DNA from 4 places in the Agarivorans sp. DSG3-1 genome. Region 2 is predicted to be linked to each of the others. Evidence: predicted binding sites of a transcription regulator. Region 2 holds the regulator's gene; each other region holds the start of a gene.

Evidence for each region. Region 2 encodes sigma-54, which starts transcription at its own class of promoters, with help from an activator protein. Its sites were predicted from a motif close to GTTGGCACGNNNNTNGNNT; they were not measured.
Region 1: ACLD71_RS02380 (THxN family PEP-CTERM protein) is a predicted target of sigma-54. The motif match lies at 3,862-3,880, and genes of this name have one in related genera.
Region 3: nifH (nitrogenase iron protein) is a predicted target of sigma-54. The motif match lies at 1,965-1,983, and genes of this name have one in related genera.
Region 4: ACLD71_RS04430 (flagellar basal body L-ring protein FlgH) is a predicted target of sigma-54. The motif match lies at 893-911, and genes of this name have one in related genera.

What each region holds. Positions count from the first base shown of each region.
Region 1 is NZ_CP177241.1:492,873-500,408, reverse strand. Features, by position in the region: gene ACLD71_RS02400 (single-stranded DNA-binding protein) at 1-611, shown strand, start outside; gene ACLD71_RS02395 (S1 family peptidase) at 688-1,440, opposite strand; gene ACLD71_RS02390 (ThiF family adenylyltransferase) at 1,561-2,430, shown strand; gene ACLD71_RS02385 (THxN family PEP-CTERM protein) at 2,585-3,487, shown strand; gene ACLD71_RS02380 (THxN family PEP-CTERM protein) at 3,927-4,847, shown strand; gene ACLD71_RS02375 (PEP-CTERM/exosortase system-associated acyltransferase) at 5,002-5,961, shown strand; gene prsT (XrtA/PEP-CTERM system TPR-repeat protein PrsT) at 5,990-7,536, opposite strand, start outside.
Region 2 is NZ_CP177241.1:1,904,346-1,911,881, forward strand. Features, by position in the region: gene pmbA (metalloprotease PmbA) at 35-1,372, shown strand; gene mgtE (magnesium transporter) at 1,455-2,816, opposite strand; gene ACLD71_RS08995 (HPr family phosphocarrier protein) at 2,882-3,151, opposite strand; gene rapZ (RNase adapter RapZ) at 3,138-3,995, opposite strand; gene ptsN (PTS IIA-like nitrogen regulatory protein PtsN) at 4,022-4,465, opposite strand; gene hpf (ribosome hibernation promoting factor) at 4,474-4,761, opposite strand; gene ACLD71_RS09015 (RNA polymerase factor sigma-54) at 4,785-6,287, opposite strand; gene lptB (LPS export ABC transporter ATP-binding protein) at 6,338-7,063, opposite strand; gene lptA (lipopolysaccharide transport periplasmic protein LptA) at 7,066-7,536, opposite strand, start outside.
Region 3 is NZ_CP177241.1:3,450,046-3,457,581, forward strand. Features, by position in the region: gene ACLD71_RS15935 (hypothetical protein) at 1-1,420, opposite strand, end outside; gene nifH (nitrogenase iron protein) at 2,029-2,907, shown strand; gene nifD (nitrogenase molybdenum-iron protein alpha chain) at 2,950-4,395, shown strand; gene nifK (nitrogenase molybdenum-iron protein subunit beta) at 4,487-6,058, shown strand; gene nifT (putative nitrogen fixation protein NifT) at 6,113-6,325, shown strand; gene ACLD71_RS15960 (NifB/NifX family molybdenum-iron cluster-binding protein) at 6,370-7,044, shown strand; gene ACLD71_RS15965 (hypothetical protein) at 7,032-7,475, shown strand.
Region 4 is NZ_CP177241.1:942,357-949,892, reverse strand. Features, by position in the region: rRNA gene rrf (5S ribosomal RNA) at 111-226, shown strand; gene ACLD71_RS04430 (flagellar basal body L-ring protein FlgH) at 1,156-1,914, shown strand; gene ACLD71_RS04425 (flagellar assembly protein T N-terminal domain-containing protein) at 1,924-3,135, shown strand; gene ACLD71_RS04420 (hypothetical protein) at 3,155-3,811, shown strand; gene ACLD71_RS04415 (S8 family peptidase) at 3,994-6,543, shown strand; gene ACLD71_RS04410 (DUF342 domain-containing protein) at 6,841-7,536, shown strand, end outside.

The DNA.
Region 1 (7,536 bases), 1.4 Mb from region 2:
CCACTCGGGGCATTAATAAAGTAATTTTGGTTGGTAACTTAGGACAAGATCCTGAAGTACGTTTTATGCCAAACGGCGGGGCCGTCGCCAATATTACTATTGCTACTTCAGAAAGCTGGAGAGACAAGCAAAGTGGTGAACAGAAAGAACGCACAGAATGGCACCGCGTAGTGTTGTTTGGCAAACTGGCCGAAGTGGCTGGTGAATATCTTAAAAAAGGTTCACAGGTTTATATTGAAGGCCAATTACAAACGCGTAAGTGGCAAGACCAAAATGGTCAAGACCGCTACTCAACAGAGGTAGTTGTTCAAGGCTTTAATGGCGTAATGCAAATGCTAGGTGGTCGCCAAGGCGGTGGTCAAGGTCAAAGCATGGGTGGAGCGCCACAGCAGCAAAATAACTGGGGTGGCCAACAGCAAGCAGCTCCACAGGCTGCTCCTACCGCACAACAAGGTGGTTTCCAGCAGCAAGCGCCGCAACAACAGGCTGCGCCTCAGCAAGGTGGCTATCAGCAACAAGCTAAGCCTGCTGCTCCGCAGCAAGCGCCTCAACAAGCTGCACCACAGTTTAACGAGCCGCCAATGGATTTTGACGACGATATCCCCTTTTAGGCTGCTAAGAGCTAAAAATAAAAAGCCTCAAGAAATTGAGGCTTTTTAGTATCTATAGCTTATTTAGCTGTACTCGCTATTTAAGTGAATTGATTAACTGCTTTAGGTAAGTGACTGGAATGGCATAACTAATAGCACTAGGGTCAGCTAGCACTGCCTCTTTAGTCGTTTTCACAAACACCTTGTTAATGATAGCGATTACTGCACCCGTTTCAGGGTGATATAAAGGGCTGCCGCTGTTACCCGGGTAGGCGGTAGCGTCTAATTGATAGATGTTATACGGCGATTTAAGTCTTTTAAGTTGTGCTAAGTTTAGCTCGCTGGCATTTCGGGCGGGTATCACCACTGGCGTTATACTCGAAATAATACCGCGGTGAGTAACGGGGTAAAGTCCCAATACCGCACCAATAGGAAACCCAGTGAAGGCATACAGTTCTCCTTCGCGTACCTTTTTATTAGACAGGCTCATCGCTTTTAGGGCTTTACCTTCAATTTTTAGCAGCGCTAAATCATGTTTCTGATTGCTTGCCACCAAACTGGCTATTCGTATTTCCGGCGAGCGACCTTGCCCAACAAACACTACGAGTTTTTCGTTCTGCTGTTGATTTAGGCTTTTGGGAATGACGTGGGCATTAGTAGCAATTAAATGAGGCCCAACCACAAACCCTGTTCCTCTAAGATTTGCACGAGGTGAGTTAAGCTTGTTGTAGGTGCCAACGCCAACTACAGAAGGTTTAATTCTTTCTATAGTGTCAGCAAGATCGCTTAACGCGCCAGCGCTAAACATCGATAAAAATGAAGCGATGGCAATAATGAAGGCGAGTTTCATACTATATTCTTCCTTGAGAGACTATTTCATCTTAATTTTTACTCGGTACTAGAGCAAGTTAGTATAAAAGCGACTAGGTTTGTGTAGTGCGTAATACTGTGAAGCGAAAAAGGCCAAATGATGATGAGTTTTAATTACGAAGATGCGTTCTCCAGAAATATTGGCTGGGTTACAGATGCAGAGCAACAGATACTGCGTGGTAAGCGTGTGGCTATGGCCGGTGCCGGGGGCGTGGGTAGTGAACACATAGTGACGTTAGCAAGGTTGGGGGTTGGCAAGTTTCATATCTCTGATTTTGATGAATATGAAGTACATAACTTTAACCGTCAGGCTGGGGCGTTTATGTCTACGGTGGGCCAAGATAAAGTTAAAGTGATGGAACAAGTTTGCTTGGATATTAATCCCGAAGCTGAAGTGAAGTCTTTCCCTGAAGGGATTTTCGAACATAATGTTGATGAATTTTTAGATGGCGTTGATGTATATGTAGATAGCTTAGATTTTTTTGCGCTATCGGCGCGTAAGTTGGTTTTTCAAAAGTGTTTGGAAAAAAATATACCGCTAGTAACCGCAGCTCCTTTAGGTATGGGCTGCGCATTTCTTTGCTTTATGCCGGGAGGAATGACCTATGAAGAATATTTTCGCTTTGAGGATGCAAGCAGTGAAAATGAGCAATACATTAAATTCTTGATTGGACTTTCGCCCGCTATGTTACAGCGACCATACTTAGTTGACCCTAGTAAAGCGGACTTCCACGCTAAAAAAGGCCCGTCGATGCCTATGGCTGTGAAAATGTGTGGGGGAATTGCCGGCACTTATGTGCTCAAAATATTATTGAATAGAGGTGAGTTAATTACTGCTCCTTACGGTTTGCACTTTGATGCCTACCGAAATCGTTTCAAAAAAACCTGGCGGCCAATGGGTAACCGCAACCCACTGCAGCGTATTGTATTTGGTGTGGCGAAAAAAATAGTATTGAGTGGGGGGGCTTAACTGTGACTTGGTGTCAGTAAGTTTTACAAAATGTTATTTATATTTGTATTAATATAGTTTAAGTTGTTGTAAGTATTTGATTTTTAATCTTGGCTTACTTATTGCTTTAAGCCCACCGTTATTTATAAACGATTTTACCAAACGGATGGGTTACATGAACAAATTGAAACATGCTTGCTTAGCAGTTAGCTTAGGATTAGCAAGTATTTCTGCTAGTGCGGAACTGATTACTGAATGGAACTACGCAAATGATGCGGGTTTTAAAGAGTGGAGTTCTCGTGCTGGCCAAGTTGGTATAGACACCGACGGTGCAACACTAGATGATTTTGATGTTCTTTTTGGTGGCGAGCTTCCTAAGAGCTTAGCGTGGGGTGACCCATATGGTGCAGTGAATCCTTTATTGAAAAAGAGTTCTCTTGTGATCGATGATGCTCAGTCTGGCCAAGTAAACACTAGCGCGCCAGGTGATGTAGCATCTTTAGATTTTGTAACAGGCACCGGCCTTACTCACGAAAACTGGGGTGTTACAGGTAATACTTTATCGTCAGCGGTTTTGTTTGATGGTTTGTTCTTGCAGCCTCTAGCACCTTTTGTAGGTCCTGCACTTCCTGCGCCAGTACTTGAATTTGATGTACTATTTGAAGAAACCTATAACACACCAACAAATAACGTGTGTAAATACGGTGATACTAAAGTAGGTGAGGCTGGTGTTAATGAAGCCGGTTGTTCAGACCTATTCACTTTAGTGTTGGATGATGGCGTTACTTTTTCTGAAGTTGGTGGAGATATCTACCTTCAAAACAGTTTCATATTACCAATCCCTGGTTTTGATGATTATGTTTATACCTTAACGACTCGCTTGCAGGGCTTAGAAGTATTAGATGGTTTAGATTGTGGGCCTGATGCTACTTGTATTGGTTTCTTGACTGAAGAAAACCAAACCAACCAACTAGAAGCCGCTTTTGCTATCTCTGCTGCAAAAGTAACAGAGCCAGGCACTTTAGCCATCTTTGGTTTGGGCTTATTAGGTTTGGCATCTGTTCGTCGTCGCGCTTAATCGCTGTTAGTGTTTAAAGCAGCTGCTGCTAGTAGCAGTAGTTGCTTGTTTTCCTTCCAATACCGCTCCTGCAATAAGAACCTGTGCCAAGCTATTTGGTTCCCCCCTTACTACAAATTACCTTTTTATCCTCAAGGCTCATCGTACATTGTTAACAGTGAACTAAACGTTAATGAATTACTCATGGTTTAGCTGGCATGCTAAAAGCCTTTGGCGAAAACGACGTTAGCCCGTAAAAGTGGCAGTGGAATTAGGGATCCCATGAGTATTTTATTCAATAAATGCTTTAGTTTTTTATGTCAGTAATTTTTACATCAACGTTTTATCAATGGGTTTTGTTTTTGTTAATGGGTTGTTTTAAAAGGGTTTTTAAAACTGGCACTTAGATTGCTATGTACAGGTTGTATCTTGAATCGTACTAACCAAATGGATGGGTGACATGAACAAATTAAAACTAACATGCTTGGCAGCTAGCTTAAGTTTTGCAAGCGTTGCTGCAAATTCTGCTCTTATTACTGATTGGGACTATTTAAATGATGCTGGTTTTGACCAGTGGACTTCAGATGCCGGTTCTATTGACCCTACCGGAATTGATGCTTCTGGTGCTACTCGTGACGAATTTGATCCAGTTGGTTTGTTTGGTGGTGAATTACCTAAAACGCTTGAGTGGGGTGTACCTTACGGTGCTGAAAACCCAGATTTGAAGAAAAGTGCTTTAGCGATTGAAGAAGCTAAAGAAGGTACTGTTACTACTAGTGTTGTCGATGGTGTTGGTGCATTGGTATTCTCTGAAGGTACTGGTCTTGTACATGAAAACTGGGGCGTTACCGGTGATACTTTAGTTGCGGCTACTTTATTTGACGGTTTGTTCCTAGCGCCTACAGCGCCAGTTGCTTTCCCACTAGCGCCAGCACCAGTACTACAATTTGGTGTTATCTTTGAAGAAACCTATAACACTCCTACGAACAACATCTGTAAGTACGAACCTACCCAACTAGTTGGTGCAGTAGGTATTAACCAAGAAGGTTGTTCAGACTTATTCACTTTAGTACTAGGCCCGGATGTTACCTACACTGAAGTTGGTGATGATATCTACCTTCAAAACAGCTTTGTATTGCCAATCCCTGGCTACGATGACTACGTATACACGCTTACTACTCGCCTTCAAGGTTTAGATGTATTGGGTGATATTGATTGTGGTCCAAATGCTACTTGTATCGGCTTCCTAACAGAAGAAGATAAAACCAATGAATTAAAAGCTGGTTTCGCTATCTCTGCTGCTCAAGTAACAGAGCCAGGCACTTTAGCTATCTTTGGTCTAGGCTTGTTAGGTTTGGCGTCAGTTCGTCGCCGTGCATAATGCTTATTTAAAAGTCGCTAACTATTAGCATTGAATACCCAAAGCGCAGCCTAGTTCTGCGCTTTGTTTTTTCAAGCCTACTTTATTTCAATTCATTATTTTTCTAAGGCTTAAGTGTTGTAAATAGATAATTAAACAGCTTAGAGAGCCCGTTATGATCCGTAACAAATATGTGAAAAAACTATCCACTGTGCCGGTTTTGGGGGCAGCTGTAAGAGGTGGGATTTCGATGTTGGTGAAGCGTGAAGCTAAACTCATCGCCGAACATTTTGCTGAGTTCCTCCGCCCCGTTGTTGCCTTTAAACCAGATATAGTTAACGAAGCTTTTAAAATTCGTCACGACGTATATTGCGAAGAGCTCAATTTTGAGCCCGTTCGTGATGACGGTATGGAACAAGATGAGTTTGACGATTACTCCCGCTTTTGCCTCATTGAACACAAACCTAGTTCTAACTTCGCCGGTTGTGTGCGAATAGTTTCTCCAACGAGTAAAAGTGAATTGTTACCGATTGAAAAATTTTGTTCTGAAGCGATTAAAAACGCTAAGGTTCATCCCTCCCAGTTTGACCGAAGCGAGATTTGTGAAATTTCTCGTTTGGCTGTTCGCCCTCAATTTCGCCGTCGTAAGGCTGATAATTTTGAGGGTGCCGCTTCTGGTGCTATTAACGAGCAAACCTATTCTGAGGAAGAGTTACGTTGCTTTCCTTTTTTAGCAATTGGTTTGTATTTGTCCATTGCAGCTCTAGCTGTGCGAGCTGGCACTCACCATGCCTTTGTTATGATGGAGCCTCGATTAGCTCGCAGTATGAGCTTCTTGGGTATTAAGTTTGAGCAATTAGGCCCAGCTGTTGATTACCATGGCCTACGTGCGCCTTACTACATTAGCACTGGCATGTTAACTCGCAGCTTACCTGTTGGTTTTCAGGTATTAATGAATAACATTGATAAAGAAGTAGAGAAAGGGTGTTTGGCTGCACGAAACAATGATGACAATGACGAGTACATCAAGAGAATGTATTCATCGTCTTTTTTTGAACAAAAAAAATCTCCCAACATTTCCATGCGGGAGAATTTTAATTGGTCTGAGTCTAGCGGCCTTTATCTTCCGCGCTAGCCGCACTTAGCAGCTACTTATTCCTACTTTATTTTAGCTGAGCTTCTAGTTCAGCTTTTTTATCTGTAAGTTCAGGTTCTAGGTTCCTGAGGTTATCCAGTACACCTTTCGCTTTCTTTGTCTGTTGGTCTGCAATGAGTGCTTCTACGTAGTGAAGCGCTATCTCGTTACTGGCTTGCTGTTGATAGCTTTGTTTAAGTGCAACAGTGGCTTGTTGAACTTTGCCCGCTTTTAGCAACATGTAACCGTAGGTATCGGTAACTTGTGGAATGTCGGGCTTTAGAGTGTGGGCTTTTTCAGCATACAGTAAAGCTTCAACAGGTTTGCCCATTTCATGATAAACCCAAGCCAAGTTATTTAATGCAATAACGTTCTCAGGTTCTTTTTCAATAATGACGTGATATTGAGCTAACGCTTCGTTTGGCTCAGCTTGCATTTGTAGCTCCGCTAGCTGAAGTTGTAGCGGTTGAGCTGCTTCTTTATGTTGCTCCATAGCTGACTTTATAAAGCTAATTGCCTGATCGATGTTTCCTGCATTTTTATAGGATTTAATCAAAAGGTTAGCGGTTTGAGTGCTAGGGTATTTTTTATAAAGTGCATCGAATGTTTCGATTGCTGCTGGCCAGTTTTCTTGTACTAAGTAGATGTAACCTTGTTGTTGCAAGGCTGCTGGCGTTTCAAGCTGAAAAGGTTCAAGTTGATTGAGCGCATCTTGGCTAGCGACAGCGTCTCCAGATTTTAGTTGCAGGACTGAATTTACAAAAATGATCTTTTGATTGGTTTTAAACAGCTTCATTGCTTGGGTACTAAGGCTTACCGCTTCTTTCAGTTTTCCCGCTGCTTCTAAAATATTAATGTTTTTAACGTAGGCCACTAATGACAATGGTGAGTTCTCTAACCATTCTTTAAAAGTGGCTACAGCTTTATCTTGTTGTTCAGCTTGAAGGTATAAATCACCAATTAATTGCCAAACTCTATCGTCTCTTAGCATTGGGTCGATTTTTTCGAAGGTGGCAATTGCCTGTGGAAAATCTTTTTTAAATAAGTAGTAGCGCCCTAGTTGCTCAGTCAGCAAGGTCGACTCGGGAGCAGTAGCTAGCTGTTCATCAATTAAGCTTTTTACTTCTTCAATCTTATCAATCTGCGAAGCGTGGCTCATTAAGAACTCAAAGGCTCTTAAGTTTTCAGGCTGCTCAATTTTTACCTCGTAAACTAATTGATAAGCTTTATCAATTTCACCTTTTTGTACATATACCGATGAACTAAATAGTTTAGCCGCTACATCGTTAGGCTGATCTTTGAGGATTGCTTGATAGGCGCTAAGTGCTTCGTCGTAACGCTCTTGTTGCTCTAAAATCGCGCCTTTAAATAACTTAACGCTTTGATCTGCGGGATGCTCTGCTATCCATTGGTTCAAGGCTTTAAGCACTTCTTCCGTATTGCCTTGTTGGTAGCTATAGGTTTGCAATCCTAAAAATGCCTGAGCGTGGTTAGGTTGCTCAGCGAGTACTTCATTGAGAATTTCTATACCATCGAGATCATTTTGCTTTAACTTCAGTAAACCAAGTTTAGCTT
Region 2 (7,536 bases):
ATGCTAGGGAAATGCATGGAGATGAAGAATAACAATGAGCCCTGAAAAACAAGTTAGCCAAGAGTTAAGCCAATTAAAACAGGCTGTAGAGTTTGCCATTCAAGAAGCCAAACAACTAGGAGCCGACGAATCGGAAGTGTCGATTTCTAAGCAAACCGGAATTTGCGTGGCTACCCGTGATCAAGAAGTGGAAACGCTGGAGTTTAATCACGATGGTGCCTTGGGTATCGCGGTATATACGGCTAACTGTAAGGGCAGTGCTTCAACCTCTGATTTAAGCCCAGAAGCAATTAAGAATGCAGTGAAAGCGGCTTACGATATTTCTAAATTCACTTCGGCAGATAAAGCTGCCGGAATTGCCGACAAAGAGCTACTCGCCACTGATATTCCTGATTTAGATTTATTCCACCCACACCCACTAGAGCCTGACCGTTTTATTGAGCTTGCCAAAAAGTGTGAGGGATTAGCGTTGGCTAACCCTAAAATTAAAGCCAGTGATGGGGCGAACATTAATAGCCACTACGGGGTTAAGGTATTTGGAAATAGCCACGGCTTTGTAGGCGGTTACCCGACCAGTCGTCATAGTATTAGTTGTATGTTGATCGCTGGTGAAAAAGATATGCAACGTGATTACGCCTACAGCGTAGCGCGTGACTTCTCTGACCTCGACAGTATTGAAGAGATTGCTGCTCAAGCGACCAGTAAAACCCTAGGTCGTTTAGGCAGTCGCAAAATTTCGACTTGTGAAGTACCTGTGGTATTTGATCAAGAAGTGGCGGGTAGCTTGTTTGGCCATTTAATTGGAGCGATTAGTGGTGGTAATTTATATCGTCGTTCGTCATTTTTACTCGATAGTTTGGGAAAAAAATTGTTCCCGAGTTGGTTGTCTATTTACGAAGACCCATTTGTTAAAAAGGGCTTATCAAGTACGCCTTTTGACAGCGAAGGTGTAGCACCTAAAGCTAAACACATTATTGCCGATGGAGTTTTAGAGTCTTACTTATTAACGACTTATGCGGGCCGTAAGTTGGGCATGCAAAGTACCGGGCATGCGGGCGGTATTCATAACTGGCTTGTGAAAAATAGCGGTGTAAATAGGGCTGAGCTGTTAAAGCAAATGGGGACGGGCTTATTAGTAACCGAAATGATGGGGCAAGGGGTAAATACGGTAACTGGAGACTACTCTCGCGGCGCCGCTGGCTACTGGGTAGAGAACGGTGAAATTGCTTTTCCAGTACATGAAATCACCGTGGCCAGTACTTTGCCTGAAATGTTTGCGAATGTTGTCGCTATTGCTGATGACTTCGATAAAGAGAGTGCTATTCAAACTGGCTCGATATTGATTTCTTCAATGAAGATTGCAGGTAGCTAAAGATAATTGGATTGGGCTAGAGCCACAAAGAAGCTGAATTGTTTGCTCTAGCTCAGTTCTCGTCTCTGGCCTCTAGCTTTGTTTAAGCCAGTATTAAGGTGGCCATTCCTAAGAAAGAGAATAAGCCCATTACATCTGTAATGGTGGTTAAAGCCATACCGCCAGCTAATGCTGGGTCAATGTTAAATTTCTTCATTAGCAGGGGAATAGTAACGCCAGCCAGCCCGGCTAATGACATATTTATAAACATCGCCCCTGCGATGATCACACCCAGTGTCCAATCTCCTTTCCAAAAGGTTACCACTATCGCAATCACCGTGGCCCAAATCATACCGTTGAGCATGCCAATAGCCGCTTCTTTGCCGATGAGCCAGCGTGAGTTACCTTCCCCAATATGCCCCACAGCTAAGCCACGGATTACCAGGGCAAGTGTTTGATTACCGGCAATGCCTCCCATACTAGGGACAATCGTCATTAAAATTGCCAAGGTGGCTAATTGTTCCAAGGTTGACTCAAACATGTTACTGATAGAGGCTGCGATTAACGCTGCACACAAGTTTATTGCTAGCCAAAAGGTTCTACGTTGAGTACTTTTTATTACCGGCGCAAAGGTATCTTCGTCATCATCCATGCCTGCCATGCCCATCATACTGTGCTCGGCATTTTCACGAATAATATCAACCACATCATCAATGGTCACTCGGCCCAATAAGTGACCTTCTTCATCGACAACAGGGGCTGAAATCCAGTCGTGGCGCTCAAATAATGCCGCTACATCATCTTCATCCATCGCTACCGGAATGGTCTCTGCCTTACTGTCCATCACGTCGCGAACGTCAACATTGGGGTTAACGGTAAGCAGGGTGGATAAAGGGATATCACCGAGTAGTGAATCATCCTCGTCCACTACATACAAGGCGTCTGTGGCCTCGGGCAGTTCACCGCGCACCCGTAAGTAACGTAATACCACATCAATAGTGACGTCGGCACGAATGGTGATGGTGTCAGTGTTCATGATACTGCCGGCAGTATCTTCAGGATAGGCTAAGGCGGCTTCTACACGATGACGGTCTTGCCCGTCCATCTGTTCTAATACTTCTTGATACACACTATCAGGCAGGCTACGCAGCACATAAGCGATATCGTCGGTGTCCATGCCTTCGGTGGCTGCGGCAAGCGTCTCAGGCGCCATTAATTGCAGCACGCCTTCCATTACGTCTTCGTTAAGCTCTTCGAGAATTTCGCCGTGTTGTTCAGGATCGGTGAGTTGCCATAACACTTTCCGCCCCGCTGGTGGGCTAGATTCTAGCAGTAAGGCTACGTCACAGGCCGGCATTTGATGAAGCATGCGCCTAACATGCACAAACATACCGCTGTCTAGGGCTTGGTTAAGCTCCTGCAAACGTTTGTGCTGATTAGGGTTTAACTCCATCTCTTCCGGCATAAGCATTCCCTATTATTGTTTAAGCAGCGCTTGCTAAGTGTAGCGTGTGTTTATTGCGCTTTGGTTTATTCTTCGTCGAAATTTGCTTCTATTAACGCTTGAACAGCATCTAAAGCCGCAGTGGCATCGTCCCCTTCGGAAATAATGGTTAAGGTATTACCTTGAGCGCTGGCTAACACCAACAAGCCCATTACACTGGCAGCTGAGGCAGTTTTCTCGCCATCGATAATGGTTAGTTCAGCATCAAATTTTTGGGCCAGCTCTACCAGTTTTGTCGCTGGGCGAGCATGCAGCCCCAGCTTGTTTTTAACGATAACTTGCCTAGTGAGTTTCAAGACGGTGTTCCAAAGTGCGATGGCGACGTTGTACTTTACGCTGAGCACTAAAGTGTTCAGCTAGTTTTTCTGCTACGTAAACACTACGGTGTTGGCCACCAGTGCAACCAATGGCAATGGTTAGATAAGCGCGATTATTGGCTTCCAAATGCGGTAACCAAGATTGTAGTAAATCACGAATTTGCTTAATGTATTGATTGACCAAAGCTTGTGCTGATAAATACTCTTGAACGGGTTTATCTAGGCCAGTCAGTGGTCGTAACTCTTCTTGCCAATGGGGGTTCGGCAGAAATCTAGCATCAAACATATAGTCAGCATCGTTAGGTACGCCGTTTTTAAAGCCAAACGATTCAAACACTAAAATTAACTGTTGTTGCTGATCGCCAGTTACTCTAGAGCGAATTAAGCCACTTAGCTCATGCACTGATAAGCGTGAAGTATCGATGCGTAAATCAGCATTTCGAGATAACGGTGCCAGCAGCTCGGTTTCCGATTCAATCGCTTCCGCCAGAGACAAATTAGTTTGACTCAGCGGGTGAACTCGCCGAGTTTCGCTGTAACGGCGGATCAGCGCTTCGTCTTTAGCATCTAAAAAAATGCTTAATAGATTCACATCAGGGCCGGCGTTGCGAATAATTTGGCCTATCGGCGAAGGTTCGTCTGGGAGGTTTCGAATATCGATACTTATTGCTACTTTAGAGTAAGTATTTTTTAAGTTATCGATAAGAGATTGCCATAACACAACCGGGAGGTTGTCTACGCAATAGTAGCCCAGATCTTCTAGTACTCTTAAGGCGACGGTTTTTCCTGAACCAGAACGCCCACTCACGATAATGAGTTCCATGACTATCCCTAACGGTGATTAGAGTATTAGGCTACCATGATGTCGTATAATTCGTCATCACTTTGTGCACAACGAAGTTGTTTACATACTTGCTTATCGTTAAGTTTTTCAGCTACTTGAGATAAGGTGTTGAGGTGTTGTTTACACTGATCTTCTGGTACCAGTAAGGCAAAAACCAAATCAACAGGTTTATTGTCAATGGCATCAAAAGCAATTGGGGGATCACAACGTAAAAAAACAGCGGTTGTTTGATGCTGTTTATCAATGCGGCCATGAGGTATTGCCACGCCTTGCCCGATACCGGTGCTGCCCATTTTTTCTCTATTCAACAAACTCTCAAATATACATTGAGCTGTCGTATCCAGTTGACCAGCGGCTAGTTCACTAATGATTTCTAAGGCGCGTTTCTTTGAAGAGCATTGGACTGCACTTTGAGTGCAATCCAAGCTTAGTACTTTATCTATTTGCATGGAGGTGACTAATGTTTGTTAAGTTTTTCTTTATGTTTGATAACTTGGCGGTCAAGTTTGTCGATGAGACCATCAATGGCCGCATACATATCTGAATGTTCAGCGGTAGCGAATAATTCACCGCCATTTAAATGTAAGGTGGCTTCTGCAATTTGATTGAGCTTCTCGACGTTGAGGATGACATGAACATTGTTTATCTGGTCAAATCGTCGAGTGAGCTTGGCAAACTTGTTATGGACATATTCTTTTAAAGACTCAGTTATATCAACGTGGTGTCCGGTAAGATTAATTTGCATAAATATAGTCCCCTTGATTGGCCTTAAAGTAGGCTCTTACGTTGGTTAGAAGGTGGTATCGCTAAAGACTCACGATATTTTGCAATCGTACGTCTTGCCACCTTGATCCCCTGATCTGCCAAAATATCAGCAATCTTACTATCGCTGAGAGGTTTACTGGTATTTTCGGCAGCAACCAGTTTCTTAATTAATGCACGAATAGCGGTAGATGAACATTCACCGCCGCCATCGGTAGCCACATGGCTAGAGAAAAAATACTTAAGTTCGAAAATGCCGCGAGGTGTGTGCATGAATTTTTGAGTTGTCACTCGAGAAATCGTTGATTCGTGCATTTCTACTGCTTCGGCCACATCGTTCAGCACCATTGGTTTCATTGCTTCTTCACCGTATTCGAAGAAGGCTTGTTGATGGTGAACGATACAGTTAGAGACTTTGAGTAAGGTTTCATTGCGGCTTTCAATACTCTTAATAAACCACTTGGCTTCTTGTAAGTGGCTACGGATAAACTGAGTATCGGTGGCATTAGACGTTTTACTTAAGGATGCATAGTGAGAGTTTACTCTTAGCTTCGGCATCGCATCGGGGTTTAGCTCTACCACCCAACGACCTTGGCGCTTCACTACGGAAACATCGGGAATAACGTATTGGGCTTGGTTTGGCTCAACAGCGTTACCCGGGCGTGGTTCTAAGGTGTGAATCAAACGCATCACTTCGCGCAGCTGGTCTTCTTTTAATTTGGTCTTTCGAGCCAATAAGCGAAAATCTCGATTGGCTAATACATCGATATGGTTAGACACCACATCTTTGGCTTCATTTAGCCATGGTGTTTCTGGGGAAAAACGGCTTAATTGAATTAACAAACATTCTTGTAGTGAGCGCGCGGCAATGCCTACGGGGTCGAAATGCTGAATCCGTTTTAGTACTGCTTCAATTTCGTCAAGCTCTACATCTAAGTCGTTATTGTCACTAGAATTGAGGCCATCTAATAACTGTTCACAATCTTGTGTGAGGTAACCAGATTCATCTACTGCATCAATAATGGCTAAAGCAATGGCTTGGTCTACTTCGCTGAATGGAGTAAGGCGCATTTGCCACAGCATGTGATCTTGTAAGGAGTCAACGGTTTCGCCTTGGAATAACATATCGTTGTCGTCACCACCGCTACTGCCGCTCGATGAGCTAGCTGGCGCGGAACTGGCGCTATAAATATCATCCCAAGTGGAGTCTACGGGTAGGTCATCAGAAACAGTTTCTTGGTTAATGGCATCACCAGCTTCCATTTGGCTGCTGTCTACGTCGGCGCTGGATTCGGCTTCTGTAGATTTTTCATTGGCTGACTTAGCGTCTGTTGCGTCACCATCATTCGAATGTGACTCATCCGCCTCAAGCAGAGGGTTACTTTCCAGAGCCTCTTGAATTTCTTGCTGTAAATCCAGGGTTGAAAGCTGGAGTAAGCGTATGGCCTGTTGTAACTGGGGGGTCATGGTTAACTGCTGACCAAGACGCAACTGCAAAGATGCTTTCATTAACTACCGCTATCCCTTCTTTTTATATTATTTTCTAAGCTGCACTTTAACTATAGCTTGAATTGTTCACCGAGATAAACTCGTTTCACGTGCTCGTTTTCAAGTATTTCTTGTGGCTTACCTGAGGCTATCAATTCACCCTGACTAACGATATAGGCATGCTCACAAACATCGAGAGTTTCCCTTACATTGTGGTCGGTAATTAATACACCTAGACCGCGATCACGCAGATGTTCAATGATTTTTTTAATATCAATAACGGAAATAGGATCTACCCCAGCGAAGGGTTCGTCAAGCAAAATAAACTTAGGGGCTGCGGCTAAGGCGCGGGCAATTTCTACCCGGCGACGCTCTCCGCCTGACAGGCTCATACCGAGATTTTTGCGAATATGCCCAATGTGAAACTCTTCTAGCAAATCGTCCAATGCGCCAATTTGCTGCTCTTTGTCCAAATCCTTACGGGTTTCTAATACCGCTAGAATATTTTTTTCTACCGATAAACGGCGAAAGATAGAGGCTTCTTGGGGAAGATAACCAATGCCTTTTCGTGCTCGAGTATGCATAGCGGTGCTAGACAGATCGTCATCATCGATAAGTATTCGGCCTTGGTCTCGTGGTACTAGGCCAACTACCATGTAGAAGGTAGTGGTTTTACCGGCGCCGTTTGGCCCTAGTAAACCAACAATTTTCCCGGTTTCTACATTTAAACTGACGTTCTTTACTACCTTGCGACCTTTGTAGCTTTTGGCAAGGTTCTCAGCGATTAAGGTACTCATGATTACTCATTGTCCTCGGGGGAGAGTTCTTCTAATTGCTGAGGCAGGAAGATAGTGGTCACTCGATTATTTTCATCGCCTTGAGCAACCATCTCTTGTTTGTTAATGCTGTATTTAATCATTTGGCCTTTTACTAAGCTCTCTTCTTGCTTGAGCTGAGCATTGTTGGTTAACGTGAGGGTCTGCGTTTTTAAATCGTAACGCACCTCGTTGGCCTCTGCTTCAATTGGCTTGCCGCTGTCTAGTAGTTGGTAAAAAGTTGCCGGTTCGCCTTTGGCGATCATCACCTCGCTGCCTTTTTCTTCACTACCTATTACGCTGAGTTCTTCGGCGTGCATTTTTATTGAACCTTGAGTCACCACTACATTATTGTAGAAAGTGACGCGGTTTTCTTTGATGTTGACCTGCTGGCGGTCGGCATCAACAATAATTTGTTTGTTGAAGTCGTCTTCAAGTGCTTGAGAACCCCAAGA
Region 3 (7,536 bases), 1.5 Mb from region 2:
CCACGACTGTGACTAACTGTCCTTCCTCAACATTGTTTAACTCACCAAACAAACGGGTAGTGGGTGCTTCTACTGCGTTTATATAGTTGTCACCCTGGCCATCAACATTTGCATTTATTTCCGCTAGGGTGTCTTTAACAATACTTGAGTTTGCGGTAGCAATGTTACCGGCAATATCTAGTGTATTAGCGGTAATGCTTAGTGTTCCTTCGGCCAGGGAACTTAAATCTACATTGTTGATTTGCCAGCTATTGTTGCTAACGGTGGTTTCAAAATTAAGCTGTCCGCCATTGCCATCATTTATGCTGACGCTAATGTTTTGGCCGTTCTCAATATTCGCTACTTCACCAAATAGCTTTGTGGTGGTAACTTCCACGGCGTTTATGTAGTTGTCGCCTAAGCCATCAATGTGGGCTTCTATACTTGCTTGGGTATCTTTTGTAATTGTAGATGTTGCTGTTGCTGGATTACCTGCAATATCTATAGCATTTGCGGTAATGCTTAGCTCACCATCTTGTAGACCAGATAAATCGTTATTGGCAATTCTCCATTGGTTGTTATCTACCGCCGTAGTGAAATTAAGCTGATTACCAGCAACGTCGGTAATTTGCACAAATACGGTTTGTCCGTTTTCTATGCCAACTATGTCACCATGCAAAGGAGTGGAGGATTGCTCATACTGGTTAACATAAAGATCTCCTTGGCCATCTATTTCAGCTTCTATACTGGCCACTACATCTTTAATTGTTGAATCGCTAGTCTCTACAAATTGACCAAAGTAATCCATTACGCTGGCATTTACATCTATCTTACCCTCACTCAACTGCTGAATATTTAAGCCTTGGTATTGATAGCTGTTGTTGTCGACCACTGCATTTACAGTAATGGTTTGTCCGCTAGCGTCAGTAAGGGTGATAACCACCACTCGGCCATCTTCAACATCAATGGTGTTTCCTTGTATTACTACCGAGGGCACTTCAAATTGGTTTTCGTAGCCATCACCACCGTCAATAATATTTACTGTTATAACGGCATCGTTACTTAAGGGGGGGATAGCATCGGCCTGAGCCCCTTGGTTTTCAGTGGTGCTAATACTTAAATCACTATTCTGGGTAGTAAAACCCGCTTCTGGAAGTGTCTCATCTAAGGTTGGTTGCACCCTAACCACAAATGAAGCGCCTTGACTAGATTGGTTGTTACTATTGTTGGTGGTGTTTGGAGAATAGAGAGGAGGAGCTGCGGACTCGCTATCTTCCGCAGTTGTTTCCAATAGCGGATTTTTAGCTAACTCATTAATGACGTTTTTTACTAACGGAACACTGGTGTCGACTATTTCAGAAGGCGTTACTTTCACCCACTGACCATCGGCCATCACTTTCCAAATTTGTCCTTGTATATCTACGTAGACAACTGGCTTCATCCTTTAGCCCTTACTGTAAACAATATCTGTCTAACATAATGTTTAGCACAAAACTTTCACTAATGAGTGATTAGTAAACTATTTACTTAAGAAAGTCGTTATCTACTGCGGTTTAGCCGAAAACCAGACAGCAATAAACACTCTTTAAAGGGGCTGTGTCGGCTATTAAAAGTCGGATCTTTGTTCAAATCTCCCTAAATCATTATTTAGTCACTTTGAATTTATAGAGATTTCATTCGTACTATTTTTATTAATTTTTAGTCATTACCTTGTTTGCACCATTTAACTCGGCTTGATGAGCTACTAAGGCATATTCTTTAATAGACATTAAGCGCTGCTAATAGCTAGTGTTAAGAGACTACAAAATTAGTTTTGGCTCATGCGCTAAACCATCTAAATTACCGAACCATCCCTCCCACACGCTAGTCATCTTTGCTACAAACGCGACATTTGCTCGAGCGATTGTCAGCTATTTTAATTGTTTGAATACACTTAAAAATACATTTATTCCCATAATTACAGTGTGTTACATGTCATTTAAAGGCTTGGAACAGTATTCGCAGTAGCTACAGCGGGAACCGTTAATCAAGCTAATAGGAAGAAATATTATGGCTATTCGTCAATGTGCAATTTACGGAAAAGGCGGTATTGGTAAATCTACCACTACTCAAAACTTGGTTGGAGCTTTAGCGGAAGCGGGCAAAAAAGTAATGATTATTGGTTGTGATCCTAAGGCGGATTCAACGCGCTTAATCTTACATGCAAAAGCGCAAAACACCATCATGGAAATGGCTGCAGAAGCTGGCTCAGTGGAAGACATCGAATTAGAAGATGTACTTAAAGTGGGCTATGGCGGTGTTCGCTGTGTTGAGTCTGGCGGTCCTGAGCCAGGTGTTGGTTGTGCTGGTCGTGGTGTGATTACTGCCATTAACTTCTTAGAAGAAGAAGGCGCATACGAAGAAGACTTAGACTTTGTATTTTACGATGTACTTGGTGACGTTGTGTGTGGTGGTTTTGCCATGCCTATTCGCGAAAACAAAGCGCAAGAAATCTACATTGTTGTATCTGGTGAAATGATGGCGATGTACGCCGCTAACAACATTTCAAAAGGTATTTGTAAGTATGCTGCTACGGGTAGTGTGCGTTTAGCAGGTCTTATTTGTAACTCGCGTAAATGTGACCGAGAAGATGAGCTAATTGAAGCACTAGCCGCCAAAATCGGTACCCAAATGATCCACTTCGTACCGCGTGACAACGTAGTACAACAAGCTGAAATCCGTCGTATGACGGTAATTGAATATAACCCTAAGTGTAACCAAGCCAACGAATACCGCACGTTAGCCAACAAAATCATTGAAAACCAACTGTTTGTTGTTCCTACACCGGTAACGATGGACGAGCTTGAAGAACTATTGATGGAATTCGGCATCATGGATGAAGAAGACGAATCAATCATTGGTCAAACAGCTGAAGAAGCAACGGCTTAATCACTCATCTTAGTGAATATATCAATGCTATAGGAGGCAGCAATGTCAGATAAAAAAGCAGAGACTCAAGCGCTGATCGATGAAGTGCTAGAAGTCTATCCAGAGAAAGCCAAAGCCGATCGCAAAAAGCACTTAGGTGCTAATGACGGCGCAGCCGGCAGCTGTATTACCGCTAACCGTAAATCATTGCCCGGTGTAATGACCGCGCGTGGTTGTGCTTACGCAGGCTCTAAAGGGGTAGTGTGGGGACCAATTAAAGATATGGTACATATCTCTCATGGTCCAGTTGGCTGCGGCCAATACTCACGCGCTGGGCGTCGTAACTATTACACCGGTTACACGGGTGTAAATAGCTTTGGCACCATGAACTTTACTTCTGATTTCCAAGAGCGTGACATCGTGTTTGGTGGCGATAAAAAGCTAGCGACCATGGTTGACGAAGTAGAAATGCTATTTCCGCTGGCTAAAGGTTTGTCGATTCAATCTGAATGTCCAGTTGGCCTTATCGGTGACGATATTGAAGCTGTGGCTAAAACCAAGGGCGCAGAAATTGGCAAAACCATTGTGCCAGTGCGTTGTGAAGGTTTCCGTGGGGTGAGTCAATCTCTGGGACACCACATTGCTAACGATACTTTACGTGATTACGTATTGGATAAATCGGAAGGCAAAGAAGTCGCAACTACCGATTACGACGTCGCAATTATAGGTGATTACAACATTGGTGGTGATGCATGGTCGTCACGTATTTTACTTGAAGAAATTGGCCTGCGTGTTGTTGCCCAATGGTCTGGTGACGGTACTTTGCCTGAGCTTGAAAATACCCCTTCAGTAAAACTAAACCTGGTGCACTGCTACCGCTCAATGAACTACATCTGTCGTCATATGGAAGAGAAATATGGTGTGCCATGGATGGAATACAACTTATTCGGCCCAACCAAGTGTGAAGAGTCGCTGCGCGCTATTGCTTCCAAGTTTGATGAAAAAATTCAAGCCAAAGCGGAAGAAGTGATTGCTGGCTACAAAGCACAATGGCAAGCGGTTATCGACAAGTACCGCCCGCGCTTAGAAGGCAAAAAAGTAATGTTGTACGTAGGTGGTTTACGCCCACGTCACGTTATTGGAGCTTACGAAGACTTAGGCATGGAGATAGTGGGAGCCGGTTATGAATTTGGCCATAACGACGACTACAGCAAAACCGTTCCCGAAGTGAAAGATGCCACGCTTATTTATGATGACGTGACTGGTTACGAGCTAGAAGCCTTTGCTGAAAAGCTTAAACCTGATCTGATTGGTGCTGGAGTTAAAGAGAAGTACATCTTCCAGAAAATGGGCATTCCTTTCCGTCAAATGCACAGCTGGGATTACTCAGGTCCTTACCACGGCTTTGATGGCTTTGCGATTTTTGCCCGCGATATGGATATGACCTTAAACAACCCATGTTGGGACAAGTTAACACCACCGTGGAAAAGTGCAAAAGCAGCGGCTTAAGTGCTAGGCAAGATCAGGATGAGTGCACTAGCGCTTTACACATTAACTCAATTCGTAGTTCACAGATGAGTGGCGCGAAAGGAGAGAGAAAATGAGTCAACAAGTAGACGATATCAAACCTGGCTACCCCTTGTTCGAACAGCCAGAATATAAAGACATGATGGCGCGCAAGCGTAGCGATCATGAAGAGGGGGCAAGCGACGAAAAAGTGAAAGAGGTGTTTGAGTGGACCACCACTCAAGAATATCAAGATCTAAACTTTTCGCGCAAAACCCTAACCGTAGACCCTGCCAAGGCGTGCCAACCTTTAGGCTCTGTGTTATGTGCTTTAGGTTTTGAGAAAACATTGCCTTATGTGCATGGTTCTCAAGGTTGTGTGGCTTACTTCCGTACTTATTTTAACCGCCATTTTAAAGAACCTGTTGCTTGCGTGTCTGATTCTATGACCGAAGATGCAGCAGTGTTTGGTGGCCAGAAAAACATGTTTGACGGCTTACAAAACTCTTTGGCGTTGTACAAGCCTGAAGTGATTGCCGTATCCACAACCTGTATGGCCGAAGTGATTGGTGATGACTTAAATGCTTTTATTGGTAACGCCAAAAAAGAAGGTTACATTCCTGAAGAACTACCAACACCCTTTGCACATACGCCTAGTTTTGTTGGCAGTCATGTCACTGGTTGGGACGGCATGTTTGAGGGTTTTGCTAAGTACTTCACGGCAAAAGCTATGGACGACAAAAAAGTCGGCAGCAACGGTAAAATTAACTTGGTACCGGGTTTTGAAACCTACTTGGGTAACTACCGCGTTATTCACAAAATGATGCAGCAAATGGGTGTTGATTACAGTTTGTTGTCTGATCCATCAGAAGTATTAGATACCCCAGCCGATGGAGAATATCGCATGTATGCGGGTGGCACACCGCTAGCCGAGCTAGAAGATGCGCCTAACGCTATAACCACCTTACTGTTACAACCTGATCAACTGGTTAAAACCAAAAAGTTTGTTGAGGGAACCTGGAAGCATGAAGTGCCTGCGACCAATATTCCAATGGGCTTAGATTGGACAGATGAGCTATTGATCAAAATATCTGAGCTTACAGGCAAAGAAATTCCTGAAACATTAGCCACCGAGCGTGGCCGTTTAGTAGACATGATGACCGATTCCCATACCTGGTTACACGGGGTGAGCTTCTCTATCTATGGCGATCCTGATTACTTGATGGGCTTAACCAAGTTCCTACAAGAACTAGGCTGTGAAGTTAAACACATTTTGTGTAACAACGCGGCCAAGCGCTGGCGCAAGAAGATGGAAGCACTCATTGCGCAATCGCCATCTACTGCCAATGCTGAGATCCACGTTGGTAAAGACTTGTGGCATTTCCGTTCATTGATGTTCACTAACAAACCAGACTTTATGATTGGTAACTCTTACGGCAAGTTTATTCAGCGCGACACCAAAGCAAAAGGTGAAGAGTTTGAAGTGCCGTTAATTCGCTTAGGCTTTCCGATCTTCGATCGCCACCATTTACACCGCAACACAACATTAGGTTACGAAGGCGGTATGTACATGTTGACGACCCTAGTCAACGAGGTGCTGGCCAAGCTAGATCTTGATACCAGTGAAATGGGTAAAACAGATTATGGCTTTGACCTAGTCCGATAAGCTCCACTACCGAGCCTGGCTGGGAGTTATTCCCAGCCAGCTTAAGGAACAGCAATGCCTAATTTAATCATAAGTCGCGAATCATCTGGAGCGCTACAAGCCTATATTGCCAAAAAGGACCTAGAGCTTCCCATTAACTCATTGCAGTTTGATCATGTTGATCAATGGGGTGGGGAGGTAGAGCTAGGCGACGGCAGTAAATTCTATATCGAACCGGTTAGTCCAGCGCCGAGCTTGCCCAAAACATTTAGAGCTAGGCGAGCTTAATGTGAGCTAGTGAGGTAAGACCCCATAAATCAAGGAAGCAGTTTATGAAACAGCCAATGAGTGATAAGCTGGCCTTGCGGCTGGCAATGGCATCTAAAGCGGTGCCGGAAATAGGCTTAAAACAGTTTATTAGTTTGCTGGTAAAGCAATGTAGCGAACCGCTAACCGAAAAGAAACTGCGAACGTTAAGCCCAAAAGTATTACGTGGAGTACTGGAAGATTCTCGATTAACCATAGAGCGTGGCCAAGTTAATCAAGTACACGCAATATTAACCTCAGATCAAATAAGCCAAATGCAGGCACCCAGCGTGCCTGCGGCAAAAGAGCTAGCAGGGCCAGTGGTGCAACTGGCTGTTAGCTCCAATAACTTAGAACAAATAGATGGTCATTTTGGTTCTTGCTTACGTTTTTTGGTCTATCAAATTAACGCAAGCGGTTATCAGTTAGTCGATGTACGCCCAGTAGCGGAAAACCTCAGTGGCGATGCGCGTACCTCTTATCTCATTGAGTTAATAAAAGATTGCCAATTGTTAGCGACTTTGTCGATAGGTGGACCGGCTGCAGCCCGAGTCAGCCGCGCTGATATCTTGCCGTTAAAACAACTCACGCCACAACCTAGCCAAGATATCCTTCAGCGCTTACAAAGTGTAATGGATACCCCTCCGCGTTGGTTAGCGCGACTATTAGAAAAGCAGGAGGTGGAATTATGTCTACCTTAGAACCCGATGTACCGCATGCGACTAAACAATGTAATTGTAAAGGCGATGGTAAGCTTCACCGACCTCAACAAGCGGGGACTTGCCAATGTGGTAATGACAATCCGTCTACCGCGAAACTAAAACACAATCGTTGTAGCTGTAGCGATAAAACCCAACAAGCGGATGAAGTTCTGAGTCAACGTTTGATTGATACCTTTATTGCCAAATTAGCTAACCAACACGACTACCAGCAGCAACTTGCTTGTTTTAAAAAGCATCATCCGAGTATACGAATTATTGAATGCAGTGAAGACGATATGGCAGAACGTGAACCATTTATGAGTGCCAGCTATTTTGATCTGTTCTTAATGGCGAACGGAACGAGTTGTGCGCGATTGACTAATAGTGTGGATCTAGCCATAGGCTTCGTTGTTGCCCTGCATGAAGAGTAATTAAGGACACACTTTCAATTGAATTTACTAAAGCTGCCTAGTGATAACTGCTAGGCGGCTT
Region 4 (7,536 bases), 960 kb from region 2:
CTAAGTGGTGTGTATGTTTGATGAAGATTATCTTATTTAGAAACCAAGAGTGCTTGTTAGACTCGTGGGATGTTTCAGCTTTTTCGAATGTTAAAGACAACAAGTTTTTGCCTGGTGGCAATAGCGTTGTGGACCCACCTGAACCCATGCCGAACTCAGAAGTGAAACGCAACTGCGCCGATGATAGTGTGGGGTTTCCCCATGTGAAAGTAGGTCACCGCCAGGCTCTCATTAGATGACCCCATTGTCGCAAGACGGTGGGGTTTTTTATTGGACAAAAAAAGTGGGCTACTTTCAAGTAGGGCGAAGGCCGCTAGGAAAAAGCGTGCTTTTTTAGGCCGAAGCGGAAGCAGCTATGCTGCGCACCTGTTCCACCGCCAGGTGCCAAATACTAAGCCCGCTCATTGAGCAGGCTTTTTTATTACCTGCGATTTATCGCTCGAGGCAAACAACCACAATCAATATCCATCCCCTATCCTCCTCTGTTTTACAAAGTGTGTTTCGTCGTTAGTACCTCTCAAGTCCTTAGCTCAGTACAAGGTTCTGTTGGTAGGAGCATCTAAGGATGCTTTAAGTCGAGGGGATTTTGGGCGCAGCGCTAAAAGGCGTTATCCGTTAATAAGTGGCTTCATTAGATGCAAGTAGGTGCCTAGTGGCATTGGATTAATTGTGGATCTAATGCTGACTTTTTAGATTATCGTGAGGTAAGCATTGCCGGAAAAGTAGAATTACTGGGCAAATAATATCCGGTATTGGGTAGGTGTTGCCGACTTTTTATGTGGTTTAGTCGTTCAATAAGGAATTTGTGGCACTTAAACCTGTATCGGCGGTTCTGAATTAAAATTTATATGTTTTTATAAAAACATTATGAAATGCTAGTGATTGGTTATTTTGTGGCATTTAATTTGCATTTTTTAGGCTGCCCAACCAGAAGCGGCAAAAACGACGGAATGTTGTCGGTTGAGCAAAATTTTTTGTCATGTAGATGATCGTAAGGATATGTTTCTACTGACGTTAGTGGCATTTGCTTTGCTATTTGTAGCCTAAGGCTTACTTAGGTAACTAATTATAACAATTGAGCTAAAAGCTCGAGCCTAAGTTAAAGCGAATGGAAGAAAGTGGTAAACGGAAACTAACGTAAGTAGGAATAGACCAATGATTTCCCGATTTTTAGTGTTATGCGGCACATTACTGTTGTCTGCATGTTCAACCATTGTCGACGGGGTAGAAAAAGTAGCTGACGATGTTCAAGAAAGAGAAGATCGTAACCAACGCCAAGTAACGGTGAGTACCGATAGTCGTTCTCCGATCCCTGACGACCCTTTTTATGCGCCAATTGAACCTAGCCCAGCAGCCGACCCAGTGATTGTTACGGGCTCTATGTTCAATAGTAATACCTCCCGCAGTTTATATAGCTATACGCCGCCTTTCGCCTTAGGCGATACAATTACAGTGATGCTTGAAGAAGAGGCAACGGCTACTAAGTCTGCTAGCTCAAACCTTGCCAAAGAAAATAGCTACAAACTTGACCCTGTAACTGTGCCTGGCGGATCGCTAACGATTAACGGCAAAGTTGTTGAACTCGAGATGAGCCAGAAACAAGACTTTGATGGAACCTCTGATGCTAACCAACGCCACCGCTTATCCGGTCGCATTACTGTATCGGTAGTAGACATACTGAATAATGGAAACTTAGTGGTTCGGGGTGAAAAGTGGTTGGTGATAAACAACGGCAAAGAGTACATGCGCTTTACTGGCATTGTGCGACCACTTGATGTTGGTGAAAACAACTCTATTGGTTCTTATCAAGTAGCCGATGCTCGAATCGAGTTTAGCGGTACCGGGGATCATGCTGACGTACAAACTCAAGGCTGGCTGTCGTCATTCTTGGGTGGAAGTATGTGGCCACTATAGGAAAAGCCAATGTCCTTATTTATTAGGGCTTTCTGCCTTTGGTTAATGTTAGCGGGCGTTAACGCCCCTAGCTATGCCGTATGGTTTGAAGGCGAAGGCCAAGCCAAGATTGTAGACGGCCAAGTGGATAAAGCGCGCCAACAAGCGATTCAAGATGCTTTGCTTACTCTGATGTATCGAGGTGGAGCGAGTGTAAAGTCGCTACAGATAGTGAAGTCAGGAGTATTAGAAACTGATGAGCTAACAGTGCGTACTAATGGCGAAGTTTATGACATGAAGCTGTTAGTAGAGACCATTGAAGACGACCAAATGACAGTCACGGTTGCCGCCGACATCTTTCCTCTTAATACCTGTGAAAAAGACAGTTATGCAAAAACGCTGTTTGTTGGGCCTTTCCAGCTACAAAAACGCGAACATGCACAACTTGGTGGTATTTATCGTACCCCTGAGGAAGTATCTCAGCGCTTGTTTCACCGCTTCAAGTTAAAGAGCAAGCGAGTAGACGCACGGCATTTAATGACCCGACAAATCGCTTTTGACGGTCGTTACGCTAATGATATTGAGCCGCAAATGTTGAAGGTTGCGAGGAGTCTATCTTCGCAATACGACGTGCAATATATCTTGTTTGGCAAAATCAACGACATGTCTAGCTACAACGAAACAAGCACCAATTTATTGGGAATGAAGAGCACCGTTAAGCAGCGTAACTTTCAAGTGAAGTTATATGTGATAGACGGGATAAACGGCGAAACAATCTTACGCAAGAGCTATGGCTCTAATCGAGAATGGCCATTTGATGTCACCATGAAACTTGACGTAACAGGGCAAACTTTTTGGTCTTCTGACTATGGCAACTTGATTGATTCTTACATCGACCAAGCGGTTGTAGACGTAGAGGATGCGCTGTATTGCCGCCAAAGTTTAGCCACTGTGGTTGGCTTATACAACGGACAGGTGGTGATTAATATTGGGCAAACCAATGGCGTGCGCAAAGGTGACAAGTTTGAACTGGTGAGGCAGCAATACTTGATGCACTTAGATGGCGGCTTGCGTGGTCCGATATTTAATGCAGACGATACTCAGTTAACGGTGATGTCGGTGCAATCAGACCGCGCAGTGTTAGCGACCAAGCGTTTTTCAGATATGGCAAACATTCAAATACGAGATGTGTTGGTGGCGGTGGACAACGATCCATTTGCGATTACCGACAGCTCACAGTGATATTCTAAAGGAACGGAACATGACAACATCTTATAGTTCTACGCCATTGGCTACTAATGACGTAGCCTACAAACCTAAGTTACTTGATGTCAGCAATCAGCAGCCTAGTGAAGTGAAAACTGATACCAGTTTTAGTCAAAAGCTAAAGCAGGCGCTCACTCCTGATAGCCAAAAAGAACCGGTGACGGAACAAGTTGCTAGCAGTATCCAAACAACCGCTGCGGCGGCAGAAAATGGTGTGGGAATTACTGACATTGCCCCTGCTGCTATGGATATTGGTCTTGGTTTAGCCACCGGAAATCCCATTCAGGCTGGCTTGGCTGGAGCAGATTTAATGCAAACCGTATTAAAGGCTGATATTGAAAAGCAGTTCACTGAACTAGGGCAAGGAATTGCTGCGGCCTTGGTGGCCGGGCTGTCTGGTGATCCAAGTGCCACTCAGGTATTACCTACCGCTGAAGAACTTGCTGAGCAAGCGGCTTTAGCCAGCGCTGAAATAGTTAATGAAGGTGGTTTGCAAGTGGCAGCTGCTAATCAGTCTGCCGCCGGCCTTATTGGCACTAGCCAAGAAGGTAAAAGCGTTCCTACCAAGGGGAGTGTGCCAAAAGCAATGTTAGAGGCACAAGCTAACATCAATGACAATGAGTTGTTAGAGCCTAATAAACCCAAGGTTTAGCCGCATTAAATACCCGGCCTAATTCTCTTTTAGGCCGGTAATCCTTCCAATACTTTGTGCTTCTTCTCCCTATTTCATAGGGTTTGTTATAATTGCTTGATGAAAAGCTTAGGGCTTGAATACTATTTTGTGCGTTAATTGCATATCATGGGCGCAGCTCAGTTGTTGATGTAAGGGATTATATGAAAACGATTTTTACACTGTTATTCGTCGTTAGTTTGTTGGCTTGTGGCGGCGGTGGTGGTGAATCTACAGTGGTAGACAATAGACCTAGCTACTCAGTAAGTGGCACCGCGAATGTGCTTACCAACACCGTAGTTGATAGCGATGTGAATGACCCTAATGCGCTGTACTCTTCCAATAATACTGCTAGTACTGCTCAAGTTCTCCCTCCTATTGCGGTAGTAAGTGGCTATTTAGCTAGCCATTTTACCGGTGTTAGCGGTGACCGCTTTGCTAACATGAACGATTCGATAGATATTTACCGAGTTGATTTAGAAGCTGGGCAAACCTTGTTTTTGGAAATTGCTGATTGGGAAACAAGCAGTAATGATTTTGATCTTTCCTTATATAGGGTGAGTGACGAAACTGAAGTAGCTAGTTCAATCGGCACAAATAAAACAGAGCTTATCCAAGTGACGGTTAGTGATGCCTACTATGTAGTCGTTGATGCTTATCTTGATAATCAACTAAGATCACAAGGCCCTTATACTCTGCGTCTTATCGATCAAAACCAGCAAAATGTCCCTGAAAGTACTAGCTTAAGTACTCAACATGCGTTCATGGTTGATGAAATGATTATTCAACGTAGTGAGCAACAGTTTAGAGCGGCGAATAACGAAGATTACGGTCTTTCTTCTGTTGCTTCAGGGCCAAGCATGAGCTTGTATCGTGCCGAAGAAAATCTAGCGGTTGCATTAGCGACTAGCGCTGATTCACCAAGCGGTTTAAAGCGAAGCAATAATGCAGAATACCTCGCTAAAAAACGTACATTACTCAAGATTAAAGAAATGAAGTATCGCTTGGGCGGTGATGAGGTTACGCCAAACTACCTTTATCAAGCTAGCGCTTTATCAAATGACCCTCTTGTTGAGCGGCAATGGCATTATGAGCAAATTGGTTTAAGTGCTGCATGGCAAACCATGCAGGGACAAACCCAAAGCGATGTTGTAGTAGCCGTACTCGATACCGGGATGTTCGAAAATCATCCTGATTTAAATGCTCAACTTACTACCGATGGCATGGATTTTATTTCTAATACCCAAATATCTTTAGATGGAGATGGCGTAGATACTGACCCTGAAGATCCAGGTGATAAAAGTGGAACAAATGGTAGCTCTTCTTGGCATGGTACTCATGTAGCAGGTACCGTTGCAGCGCGTACTAATAACTCTGTGGGTGTGGCCGGTGTTGCGCCAGACGCTAAAATAATGAATCTACGGGTGCTTGGTTTTGGCGGAGGTACTACCTTTGATATCAGCCAAGCAGTGTTATACGCCGCCGGTTTAAGTAACTCGTCGGGTCGTTTACCGAATAAAGCCGCAGACGTTATCAATATGAGTTTAGGTGGAGGTGGCTTTGATTCAGCATTTAACAAAGCTGTGCAAGACGCTGTTGCCCAAGGAGTTATCGTGGTTGCGGCAGCCGGGAACGAAAGTACCTCGCAACTGAGTTATCCAGCCGCTTTTGACAATGTGATTGGTGTTAGCGCTGTCGATGCTCGCAAACAACTTACCAGCTACTCTAACTACGGCACTTATATAGATATAGCAGCACCAGGTGGCAACAGCAGTGTCGATCTTAATGGTGATGGCTATGGTGATGGTGTTTACAGTACATACGTTAATGAAAGCGGTAGTAACTTAAGTGCTAGCTACCAATACTTAAACGGTACTAGCATGGCCGCCCCCCATGTAGCTGGCGGCGTAGCGTTGATGAAGCAATTAAATCCACAGCTAAATACATCGAGCTTCTTATCTCTATTAGCAAACGGAAAGCTAAGTGATGATATTGGCGCCAGCGGCAAGGATTCCTCCTTTGGTTACGGTTTGTTTAACGCTGAGAAAGCGGTACAAAGTCAGCTAGATTTGCTTGACCCCGACCGCAGCTACTTGAGCTTAAGCATTAGTCAAATTAGCCTAAGTGCCCAAGAAAGCGAAGCGAGCTTCAATATTCAATCCATTGGCCCTAACGCACTTACCGTTACTCGTGTTGAAGAGCAAGCCGCTTGGCTTACCGTAGACTCTAGTGCAACTGATGGTAGTGGTTTAGGTAGTTATGTTATTGAAGCAAGCCGAGACGGCTTAAGTGACGGTAATTACAGCGCCGATATTACTATTACTGGGTCCGATAGTTCGCAGCATATTGTTGCAGTGTCTATGGTTGTTTCTACCCAGCAGGCCAGTGATAACGGTTTGGTTTACATACTGTTATTAGATAGTGAAACCAGTGAAACTAAATACACTCAGCTGTCTTCCATGAACAATGGTGTATTTAGCTTTAACTTTGCTGAAGTGCGAGAAGGAAGTTACCGTTTGTATGTGAGTACTGACCTCGATAACGATTATGTTATTTGCGATCAAGGCGAGTTATGTGGTGCCTATCCGGTACGTAACAACATCACCCCAGTTGAAGTGAGTTCGAATTTAAATGGGCTTAGTTTAAGTGTGGAGCCTATCGTTACCGAAGACGTGAGCAACCTTGCGTTGCCGCTGATTATGTCTAAAAAATAACTTTTCTACACCTATCACCGCTAATATCCTAAAATCATTAGGGTATTAGCGATTCATGTATAACTGCGATTCTTGTCATACAATTTAGATAATTGATAAGCTAGTTGTGAAATTTTGTTTAATAATATGTCTATTAGCAGGCAAATTAGTGCAAAGTCAGATCCAGCTCAATTACTTGAAAAGTAAAGCTTCGGGGAGTATTGGTTCCCAAGATGCGACAGGGCATAATTACATTGAATAAGCGTTGGTAAACACAGCTATGTAGTCAGGCTGAGTTATTAGTAGAAAGGGGATTTGATGCTCGAATTAAGTTGTTTACGTTTATCTCAAGATAAACTTGCGGCATTAATTGAAATAACTCCACAGGAGACACATGTTAGTGTCACCGATGTTAAAGCATTAATTCTTCGTTCAAACTTTGGTGATTACTTTGTCGATCCTGAAGCGATTGACGATGCTGTAGCCAAGTTTGCCGAGCTACGTGAGTCGCCTGAGCTGATTGAGCAATGGGGTGAAACCTTTGTTAAGTTAGCCAATATTAGAAACGCAGAAATCACCATTGATGTGTCTGAAGACAAAATGGTGGCACGTGCCATGATCACTGCGGCCTATGCCGGAAACCCAATTTCTCAAGGGGAGTTGGTAAGTGCTATGCAAGAAGCGGGTGTGGTATTTGGTTTACAAAAACAACGAGCGTTAAACTTACTCGCTACTGCTAAACAAGCCGACCCAGGCGTAAAAACTAAAAAAGTGGTGGCTTTAGGCCGTCCTTCAGTCGATGGAGAAGATAGCCGCTTCGAACGCTTTGTTGCCACCCCAAAAGAGCGACTACTTAAACCTAAAGAAACCGAAGATGGTCGTGTTGATATGCGTGACTTAGGCAATCTCGAAACGGTTGAACCTGGCGTTGAATTGATGCGCCGTCATCCACATACCGTTGGTCAAGCGGGTAAAAATGTTTGCGGTGAAGAGCTTCCATTTAAGCAAGGCCAT